Heyndrickxia acidicola: one gene and its partner. The protein of the gene in region 2 binds, or shares a complex with, the protein of the main gene of each other region. Links are inferred from orthologs where the notes say so. Each region holds a gene or a part of one and is shown on either strand. Other genes may lie near its edges.

Region 1 (3,345 bases), 2.7 Mb from region 2 along the record:
GTATAGTCAACCGCTTGGGCAGCCTTGACAGCTGCTTGTCCCATCTGTTCCCTGATTTCACTGTTCAGCGCAGGGGAAGGCGACTCCTCCAGAAGTTTTTGAAGCCTTCTTTGAATAGAGCAATCGCGTTCGCCAAGGTGAATGACATTGCCGTATTGATCAGCCATAACCTGAATCTCCACATGGCGAAAATCTTCAATATATTTTTCAAGATAGACACCCGGGTTACCGAATGCAGTAGCCGCTTCCTGCTGGGTAATATTGATTCCCTTGATCAGCTCTTCTTCATTTCTTGCAACACGGATACCTTTTCCGCCACCGCCGGCTGTTGCTTTAATAATGACTGGATATTCAATCTTATTCGCAATTTGAATTGCATCTTCAATATCTTTTATTACCCCTTGTGAACCTGGAACAATCGGAACTCCAGCCGCTTTCATCGTTTCACGGGCAACATCCTTAGTCCCCATTTTCGAAATTGCTTCAGGGCTTGGACCAATAAATGTTACATTGCACTCACGGCATAGTTCAGCAAAATCCGCATTTTCGGCTAAAAAGCCGTATCCTGGATGAATAGCATCACATCCAGTAAGTGTTGCAACACTAATAATGTTGGTAAAGTTTAAATAACTGTCTTTTGATGCCTTTGGTCCAATACAGTATGCTTCATCAGCAAGCTGGACATGGAGAGCCTCTTTATCTGCCTCGGAATACACTGCTACAGTTTCAATATCCATATCCCTGCATGCTCTGATAATACGGACCGCGATTTCACCGCGATTGGCGATTAGTACTTTTTTAATCATATCAGTTCGCTCCTTACTTGGACTTTACTAGGAACAATGGCTGTCCATATTCTACAAGCTGTCCATCTTTAACAAGGACTTCAACGATTTCGCCATCTACCTCTGCTTCAATTTCATTAAATAGCTTCATCGCTTCAACAATACAAACAACTGTGTTTGCTTGGACTTTGGAGCCTTCTTGTACATAAGGATCACTGTCCGGTGATGGAGATACATAAAATGTTCCTACCATAGGAGAAACAATTTTATGTAGATTTGCATCATTCACTGCTGAAACAGATTCTTGTTTCTGAACCTCAGAAATAGCCGGAGCAGGGGAAGCTGCAATACTCTCATGATGGATTGGCTGTGCAGGAATAACAGCTGCAGGAGGGGCTTGTACTGCATACTGAGGTTCTACAACCGTCACACCCGTATTTTTTTTCATCTTAATGGATGCACCCTCATGTTCGTATTCAAATTCATCAATGCTTGATTGGTCAATAAGCTTGATTAATTCACGAATTTCTTGCACTTTCAACATAATTACACCTCTTCATTAAATTTGTAAGAACAAGCTCTTGTTTTTCTTGTCTTATGAAGTATTTACCGTCACAGATTCAATTACCGTGAGCTTTCATTTTATATTATACCAAACTTTTTTTTATGTATGGCACCAGTTCTCTTTAAAAAGACGAACTACTAATATCATACGATAAGAGTGAACCTAAATTCAATATTTGAATCAGTTATCATCATTTCTATATAAATTAAAATTAGTTTTTTCTAATAAATTGATTGCCGGTGAAACCTGCTCCTTTGGGGTCTCCCTTAGTCTGCTCATCCCGCAGGAGTATCGTTTATCCGCTTCAATCTTCAAGGTAAAAACTTAAATTCAGCCTAGCTATACACTTTTAAACAGTTGGCTTTGTTAAAGGAATTTGTTGTTTTCTTTCTGTACTGTAAAATGAGCAAAAAAACGAGCAGTTTTCAACATAGAAAATTAACAGAGCTAAACAATAAAAAAACTGAGGAAAACTTCCCCAGTCCTATTTTTGAAATACTACTGCTATATTTTGTGCAGCATTCATTTCTTCCGATACCAGCCGTACGATATTATTTGCAGCTGTTTTGCTATGGCTGTTTGATTTTACTGTTACATGAACTTCATTTCCAGGATCTACTTCTACTAAAGCATCTGAATAGCCCTGAGACTTAATCATGCTCTCTAAAACCTGTTCCTTTTGGGCATTGGCCGTCAGCTGCTGCATTTCATCTGCTGCTTTGCTTCTTTCCTCTGCTGATAGGGACGTAGAGGCTAATTTATTTGTCAGTTCTTCTTTTTGCTTGCTGAATTTATCCTGGCGGTCCATCCGAATGGTTTCAAATACTTCATCAGTAGCATTTGTAGTATCGACTTTAATATTCTTCTTATTATCGGCAGTTGTTTGAGTTTTGTTTTGACTTTTAGTATTTTGGGATACCTTGTCCATCGCTGACAAATCACTTGATTTGGGTTCTGAAGTAACATAATAGACAGATAACACCACAACTAGACTTAGCATTGTCAATAACCAAACTGTTTGCTTTTTAAGTAACATGTAAAATTCCCCCTTAATTTTTTTTAGGCATAACAGATACTCGATAGGATGGCACATCCAAAGCGGTGGAAACAGCCTCTTTTATCAGTGCCTTTATAGCTATATCTCCAGCTCCCTCAGCAACAACGAGTACACCTGTTATTTTCGGCTTTTTCGTTTCTGTAACTAATGGCACTTCTTTATCACCTTCTCGAACGATGGCAAGCTTTTCATCTTTTGATAAATCCTCTATTTTTCTTTGTCCGCCTTTTTGGTCGCTCTCAGTAGTAGTTTGATTGTGGATGGTTGAATCTTTTTCATACACTTTACTCTCGGATGCATCCACATTTACAACGACGTCTACAGAACCAACCCCGGCAATTTGACTGAGAGCATCCTTTAACTCATTTTCATATCGCACCTCATAGTCTTTGCCGGTTAATGCATTGCTTTGCTTCTTTGAAGTAGTGCCAAAGGCAGCAACGGACTTTGGCGGCGCAGATGTATTCAGTGAGACAGCGCTGCTTTTCTTCGAGCTGCTTTGCCATATATTTGTTATGAGCATAAAGGCAACTCCAGCTAATAAAAGAATAAAAAAATACTGTAGTTTACCTCCTTTTTTTTCATTCACCTTTTGTTCCCCTGATTGAAAAAGCTTATCCTTGATCCAGTCGAACGGGCCCTTTTTATCATTCATTTGATGCGGGAACCCCCCCTTCAGATTGAAGTTGTATCTGATTACGGCTAATATTCCAACAATTGGACAGCAATGAAATAATATTTTTATCTTCTGTGTTTGTCTGAGTTTGAACTGGTTTTTCAGGATTGATCACGATTGGCTTTACTGCTGGAATCACCTTTTGGTCATCAGCATCTTTTAAGCTTACAATCACTTTTTCAATGTTGTTGGGATCCATGGATGTTTCTGCTCCACTTTTCATTTCTACCTTAATGGTCTGTATACTTTTTTGATATTGGTC
Region 2 (6,618 bases):
TGTATAGTAAAAAAACTATCAGCACTGGAATTCGTTCCTTGATCAACAATGGCGAGATCCGTCTTTTTCCCCGTATTCTGCAAATCTCCCTGTAAAAATTTTGGCTGTGTTTCCTGAAGGTATACTCCAGTACTTAAACTGCCGACTTGAGTAAAGCTTGGAAGAGACGGTGCATCCTTCACAGGCAGACTCTGCTGGTCCATACGTTGAAGCAAAAGCTGAGGAAAGTCCCTTATGGAAGACTGATCCTGTTTAAAACCCGGTGTATTTGCATTGGCTAAGTTATTGGTTAACATATCGGTTAAACGCTGCTGCGCGAGCATTCCAGAAGCAGCAGTGTAAAAGCCCCTCAACATATTCTTTTCCACCCCATTAGAAGAGTTATTAAATGCCTTTTGGGTTCAAATTGAGTCATGACGGGTAAAAGAAAATAATTATCCAAAACGTCTTCTGGAGATTTTATCAATATTCTCGAGCATAATGCCGGTTCCCACCGCTACAGAATCCATCGGGTTTTCAGCAACTAATACTGGTACTTTCAGTTCCTCTGCGAGAAGCTGGTCGATTCCGTGAAGAAGCGCTCCGCCACCTGTTAAAATAACACCGCGGTCGATAATATCTGCAGATAATTCCGGCGGAGTTCTTTCCAGGACATTTTTTGCCGCATGAGTGATGACAGCCACCGATTCACGAAGAGCGGATTCTATTTCAACTGAATTTACAGTAATGGTTCTAGGCAGGCCGGAAACCATGTCTCTTCCCCTGATTTCCATTGATTCATTACGTGAACCAGGGAATACCGTGCCAATGTTTATTTTGATGTTTTCAGCGGTTCTCTCGCCAATTAACAATTTATATTCTTTTTTAATATACTGAAGAATTTCATTATCAAACTTATCCCCAGCCATCTTAATAGAGGCAGACGTTACAATATCACCCATGGAAAGTACAGCTATGTCTGTTGTACCTCCTCCAATATCTACTACCATGTTTCCGCTTGGCTGGAAGATATCCATTCCTGCCCCTATAGCCGCAACTTTTGGTTCTTCTTCGAGGTAAACCTTCTTGCCTCCGCTCTTTTCAGCAGCTTCCCGAATGGCTTTTTGCTCTACACTTGTGATATTTGTTGGGCAGCAGATAAGAATTCTTGGTTTGGATAAAAAGCCTTTTACATTTAATTTATTAATGAAATACTTAAGCATTGTTTCCGTCACATCAAAATCTGCGATGACTCCATCTTTCAGAGGACGGATAGCTACAATATTTCCTGGTGTCCGTCCAACCATGCGTCTGGCTTCTTCTCCTACCGCCAGTACTTTATTTTGATTTTTATCAATAGCAACCACTGATGGCTCATTTAAAACGATTCCTTGACCTTTTACATGTATTAAAACATTTGCAGTACCTAGATCAATACCAATATCTTTTGCAAACATGAATTGCCTGCTCCTTCCAATTATTTTTTCTTTTTTATCTGGCTTTATTAAGATTCATGTTGATCAACTATCCTTTATTCGTCACATCTATAGATCCGATTGGAAAATCAACTGTATCGGCTAATTTAGCCCTTATTGTCAAAGGATTTTGTGTATTCATATCATACTAAAGTCTCTATTTCCCTAATTTTATATTTTAGCATAAAAATGTCGAGATAAGGAATCAATTGTCAAATTTTCTTAAACATTTTTATGTTAGGCTCTGTTAATCTTGCCTGTTGATTTCCGTAGCAGGACTCGTTTTCCGCGGGCGGCAGGAAAGCCTTTTCGCCGCACGCTCCTGCGGGGTTCTACCCTAACCCGCTTCTCCCGCAAGAGTCTCGCGCCTTCCGATCCAATCAACATTGAGTCATAACAGAAGCTTTTATACAATAAAAGCCCGGAACCATTGTTTAGATGAATGGCTCCGCGCTCATGTTTTAGTTGCTTTGGAATTCTTCTTTCTTATACTTCTGTTTCGTTGCTTCACCGCCCCGAAGATGGCGAATCGATTTATGATAGTCTAATATATCCTTTACTTCATTTGCTAGGTCCGGGTTAATTTCCGGCAATCGTTCAGTAAGATCCTTATGAACTGTACTTTTGGACACGCCAAACTCCTTCGCAATTACGCGAACTGTTTTTCTCGTCTCCACGATATATCTTCCAATCTTGATAGTTCTCTCTTTGATGTAATCGTGCACACCACTCGCCCTCCCCAAATTGGATGTGAGAAGTGTGAAATGAGACTCGCCTTCACTTCAATGGAATAGTAGAGGCCGCATAGAGAAGCGATTATCATTTTAAATAGTCTCGAACATCTGCTTGATTATGTATGCGGAAGAAAGCAAAGAGAACTGCTCTCTATTTTTGCAAGGAATAGTCATGTCTTTAACTGTATATATTTATGGTTAACGACTCTTCACCTCAAACACTCTCTTTGTTTTTGTCAAGTTTGTAATATTTTATTAGCTTGGATAAAAATATATGCACGAATTAAATAATAAGGACAGGATATTAAGAAAATTTAGAAAAAAATATTTTTTAACCCTGCAGCAACTAATCCAAAACTCAATCCGGACAGACTGCATATAAAAAAGAGCAGAACATCTAATTTCTGCTCTTTGCCCAGCTTTTTAATCAGCCTTGGGAATCATTTGTATCGGGTGTAGAATTTGAGTCCTGAGATTTACTGTTTGTATCCTGTCCGTTTGAAGGACTGGATTGTTGAGTACTATTGGAATTGCTTGATTGAGAAGCTGCTCCATCTACTTGAACGGCAGACAATGGTTTACCAAAATAAGTTGTTGGGTTTACAGCGACATTGTCCTTACGGATTTCAAAATGTACATGGATACCTTCATTTTCACTAATCTGGCTGTTTCCAGCATTCGCTATAACTTGTCCTTGTTGAACATTGTCTCCAACATTTACTTGGAAGTCTTTCACAGATTGATATTGAGTCACAACACCATTGGAATGCTGAATTTCGATTACATTACCAAGCATTGCATCTTCTGAAACCTTTGTGACAGTTCCTGCCATCGATGCTACTACCTTAAATTCCTTGCCATTTTTCATGCCTATATCGATTCCACGGTTTGGAGAATAAGTAGAACCATAAACCACCATGGCTGCTTCCTGCTGCTTCTTAGATGCTTTTGCATCATAGAATCCCATTTCTACTTTTGCCAATTCCGGATTTTCTAAAGGCATTTTAAAGTCCTCAACTGCTTTTCCTACCTCAACTGCCGGATTTTTATCTGCCTTCTGGCCTAATAACTCACTTCCATCTTTCTTAAACTGGTCTTTGGCAGAGTTACTTCCCGCAGTTTGGTACCAAAAGATTGCTGTAATAATTAATGCTGCACTCGCTAAATAAATTGCTGGATACACCCACCGTTTTCTAAACAAGCTTTTTACTTGAGAAGATTGTTTCTTTTCTTCCTCTCTCATTTTCATCACCTCAACAATCAGTTTGAACAGATAACTGGAAATATATACATGAGGAGAAAGAATTTAAATTTATTATTATTCGACAAATATTTTTTTCTATGCATGATTTATTATTTTATTGGGTCCATAAGAGTGAATTTTGACCATCATTCAAAATTGATGAAAAGAGAATGGCGGGGGAATCAGAGAGAAAATTGTATTAAAGCTTCTATATTGATAACTCTCGTTTTTCAGCTCATTTTACAGAAACAGCTGTTTCACACCAATGAGCTAACAACCAACATAGTCCTCTCTTACAATGCCTTAAATTAAAAAAGCTCCATCACTTAAATGATGGAAGCTGTTCCTGCTTGCTATTATAGTTTTTTGCCGTTTTGCTTTTCCAGCATGCTTAAATAATCAGTCACTTGTACTCCTTTGTAATAATACTTTACAATATCCGTAAATTTCTTTCCTTCTTGTGCCATGCCATTAGCTCCATATTGGCTCATCCCCACACCATGGCCATATCCTTTTGTTGTAAAGATAATATCATTGTCCTTTCTTATCCAGCTGAAATCGGATGAGGCCAGGTTAAGGGCTTCTCTAACCTGTCTTCCTGTAAAGCTCTTGCCTCCAATAGTAACGGTGCCGACACGGTTGCCTGCTGTTCTGGAAATGATAGTCCCGATGCTTCCATTAGCCGGAATATGGACGCCTAGCTTCGCTTCCACTTCGGCCGCCGATATTTTTACTTGCTTATAGAATTTAGGGGATGAATCATCCCACGTGCTTTTCACACTTCTTAAATAAGGAACCTTATTTCCCCAATAATCCTCGGAGTTTTCTGTATATCCATTACTTGTTGAAAAAAAAGACGCAGAAATCGGTTCTCCATTGTATGTGATAATGAGCCCTTTTGTACTTAAAACAGCCTGACTAATCTTATTGAAATTTTCCTGGTAATCTTTCCCCCAGATTTTCTTTAGTTCGGCTTTATTATGAAAAACCTGATCATTTGGGGTATCTGTGACATTTGCTCCTCCAGGTAAATCGGACCGGCCTCCAAAGTATAAATGATTTACAATAAAAGTCCTGGCAGCAAGAGCTTGAGCCTTTAAGGCTTCTATATTAAAGTTAGCTGGCATTTCGGAAGCTACTACTCCAGCTACATAATCTTCAAGAGGAAGAGTTTCCGTTTTATTGCTCATTGACCGGTATACAGATACTTCTATCTCTGCACCTGTCCTCTTAACCGTTCTATGAGGAGAGTGAATCTGGAGGGAGTTGGTTTTGTTTGATGAAAAGGGAAGAACAAGCAGTGAGGGGATCAAACAAGATACGAAAATAATGAGAATAGAAGCTGCGAATACAGGTTTCATTTGTTTCATGACTAGTGCCTCCATTATTGATTTAGACTCTTTTCGTAAGCTGTGTTGTTATTTGGGCGTTAGTGAACAATGGTCTATCTCCAAGCTTTTATAAAGCAAAAGAAAGAAGAAAGGAAAACTTACAAAATTCCGATTAATCCCTTAAACGAATTAATAGGAAAACAGCTCTGATATACGATTGAAAACTTACAATCTATAATCAGCATATGGAAATGGACAAGCAATTATGACAAGAAAAGCGGAGAGCGCTCGTTCATCGGCGACCAGCATAAGATGAGCCAGAGGTGAGGTTTGCTCTTTAACCTATCCTCTGGCTTGGCTTATGACCTCGAGCCGATAGCGCACGAAGCTGGACAAGAAAAGCGGAGAGCGCTCGTTCATCGGCGACCAGCATAAGACGAGTCAGAGGAGGCTTCCCTACCGACCGCGGAATGAGATTGTCAGCAACAGAAATAAACAGGCAAGATTAACAGATTCTATAAATAAAAAAACCGGCCTTTTCTAAATAAAAGCCGGTACTTACTTTTATTTTGTTGTTACCAATTTCTGCTTGCACCACCGCCGCCAGATGAACCACCGCCGCCTTTTTGATTTCCTCCGCCTCCTCCGCCTCCATTCCTAAAGAAAGCCGATGCAATATTTAGGATTAGATAAGTGAAGGTGCCTCCAAAGAACTTTATATCAACTGTAATAAGAATCAACAGAGCCGCGGCAATCAGCATGATCTGCCATAATGGCAGTCCCTGGCTTGATTCATATGGCTTAGGATTGGTTTTATCGTCTATTTTATATTCTAATGCCACCTCATTGTAAAGCTTCTTATAGGTGTTTACAGCCGCTTTAGCTGGCTGTTCGTCCTTGAGGTAGGGAATTGCATACTCATCCAATATTCTTCCTACTTTTCCATCTGGAAGAGCTCCTTCCAACCCATACCCTACTTCAATGCGAATGTGTCTTCCCTTTGTGTCAATTAATAATAATACACCATTATTTAACTTTTTATCGCCAAGCTGAAATTTTCTAAAAGCGTCTACTGCATACTCCTCCACTGATTTTCCATCCAGACCTTTTACTGTTAAAACGGAAATTTGTGCTTTAGTTTTATCATTAAGGTGTTCCCCTAATTGTGCCAGTTCCTTTTTGTCTTCGCTGGAAAGGATGCCGGCATGGTCCTGAACATAAATATTTCCTACAGGATCAGGTATTTCTGCCTTAACACTTACAGTGAAAAAACTAACCGTTATAAAGGCCCATAAGGCAGTTAAAAGGAAGCCCTTTTTAATCATTTTTTATCACTATTAAAGTCTACAGTCGGAGCCTTATCTGCACCTGCTGCAGCTTGAAAGTACTCTTTTTCATGGAAGCCAAACGCATTTGCTACAATGGCCCCCGGGAATCTTTTCACCTTTTTATTGTAAGATGCAACCTCATTATTATAATCCCGTCTGGCTACTGCAATTCTATTTTCTGTCCCTGCAAGCTCATCCATCAACTGTGTAAAATTTTGATTAGCCTTTAAATCAGGGTAATTTTCCGAAACGGCAAGCAGCCTGTTTAAAGCACCTGAGAGCTGGTCATTTGCTTTTGCCTGTGAGGCTGGTGACTCGGCTCCAGCCAATTGAGCCCGTGCATCAGAAATATCTTTTATCACTTTTTCTTCGTGGGCAGCGTACCCTTTTACAGTGTTTACAAGATTGGGAATCAAATCCATTCTTCTTTGAAGCTGATTTTGGATTTGTGAATAGGATTGATTAACATTTTCTTCCTCAGATACAAATCCATTGTAGCTGGACATAAAAGCAATGACAATGACTACC

What was found. The genes of interacting proteins can lie anywhere in the genome.
Region 1: the proteins of spoIIQ (region 2) and A5N88_RS01730 are in contact, whole or in part, in a crystal structure (PDB 3TUF), measured with the Bacillus subtilis proteins. The link is inferred for Heyndrickxia acidicola from one-to-one orthologs.

The regions. Positions count from the first base shown.
Region 1 is NZ_KV440953.1:378,452-381,796, reverse strand. The notes cover bases 611-3,345. They hold A5N88_RS01730 (SpoIIIAH-like family protein), read right to left. Parts: upstream 2,387-3,345; coding sequence 1,835-2,386; downstream 611-1,834. Other genes in these bases: spoIIIAF (stage III sporulation protein AF), read right to left, coding at 3,055-3,345; spoIIIAG (stage III sporulation protein AG), read right to left, coding at 2,400-3,062; accB (acetyl-CoA carboxylase biotin carboxyl carrier protein), read right to left, coding at 820-1,329; accC (acetyl-CoA carboxylase biotin carboxylase subunit), read right to left, coding at 611-806. In the rest of the region: more of accC, read right to left, coding at 1-610. UniProt on the Bacillus subtilis protein: Involved in forespore engulfment. Forms a channel with SpoIIIAH that is open on the forespore end and closed (or gated) on the mother cell end.
Region 2 is NZ_KV440953.1:3,118,927-3,125,544, forward strand. What follows is about bases 1,524-4,517. They hold spoIIQ (stage II sporulation protein SpoIIQ), read right to left. Parts: upstream 3,432-4,517; coding sequence 2,616-3,431; downstream 1,524-2,615. Other genes in these bases: spoIIID (sporulation transcriptional regulator SpoIIID), read right to left, coding at 1,916-2,179; spoIID (stage II sporulation protein D), read right to left, coding at 3,788-4,517. In the rest of the region: A5N88_RS14560 (flagellar hook-basal body protein), read right to left, coding at 1-356; A5N88_RS14565 (rod shape-determining protein), read right to left, coding at 435-1,436; more of spoIID, read right to left, coding at 4,518-4,801; A5N88_RS14585 (TPM domain-containing protein), read right to left, coding at 5,338-6,087; A5N88_RS14590 (LemA family protein), read right to left, coding at 6,084-6,618. UniProt on the Bacillus subtilis protein: Involved in forespore engulfment and required for anchoring membrane proteins on the forespore side of the septal membrane. Forms a channel with SpoIIIAH that is open on the forespore end and closed (or gated) on the mother cell end.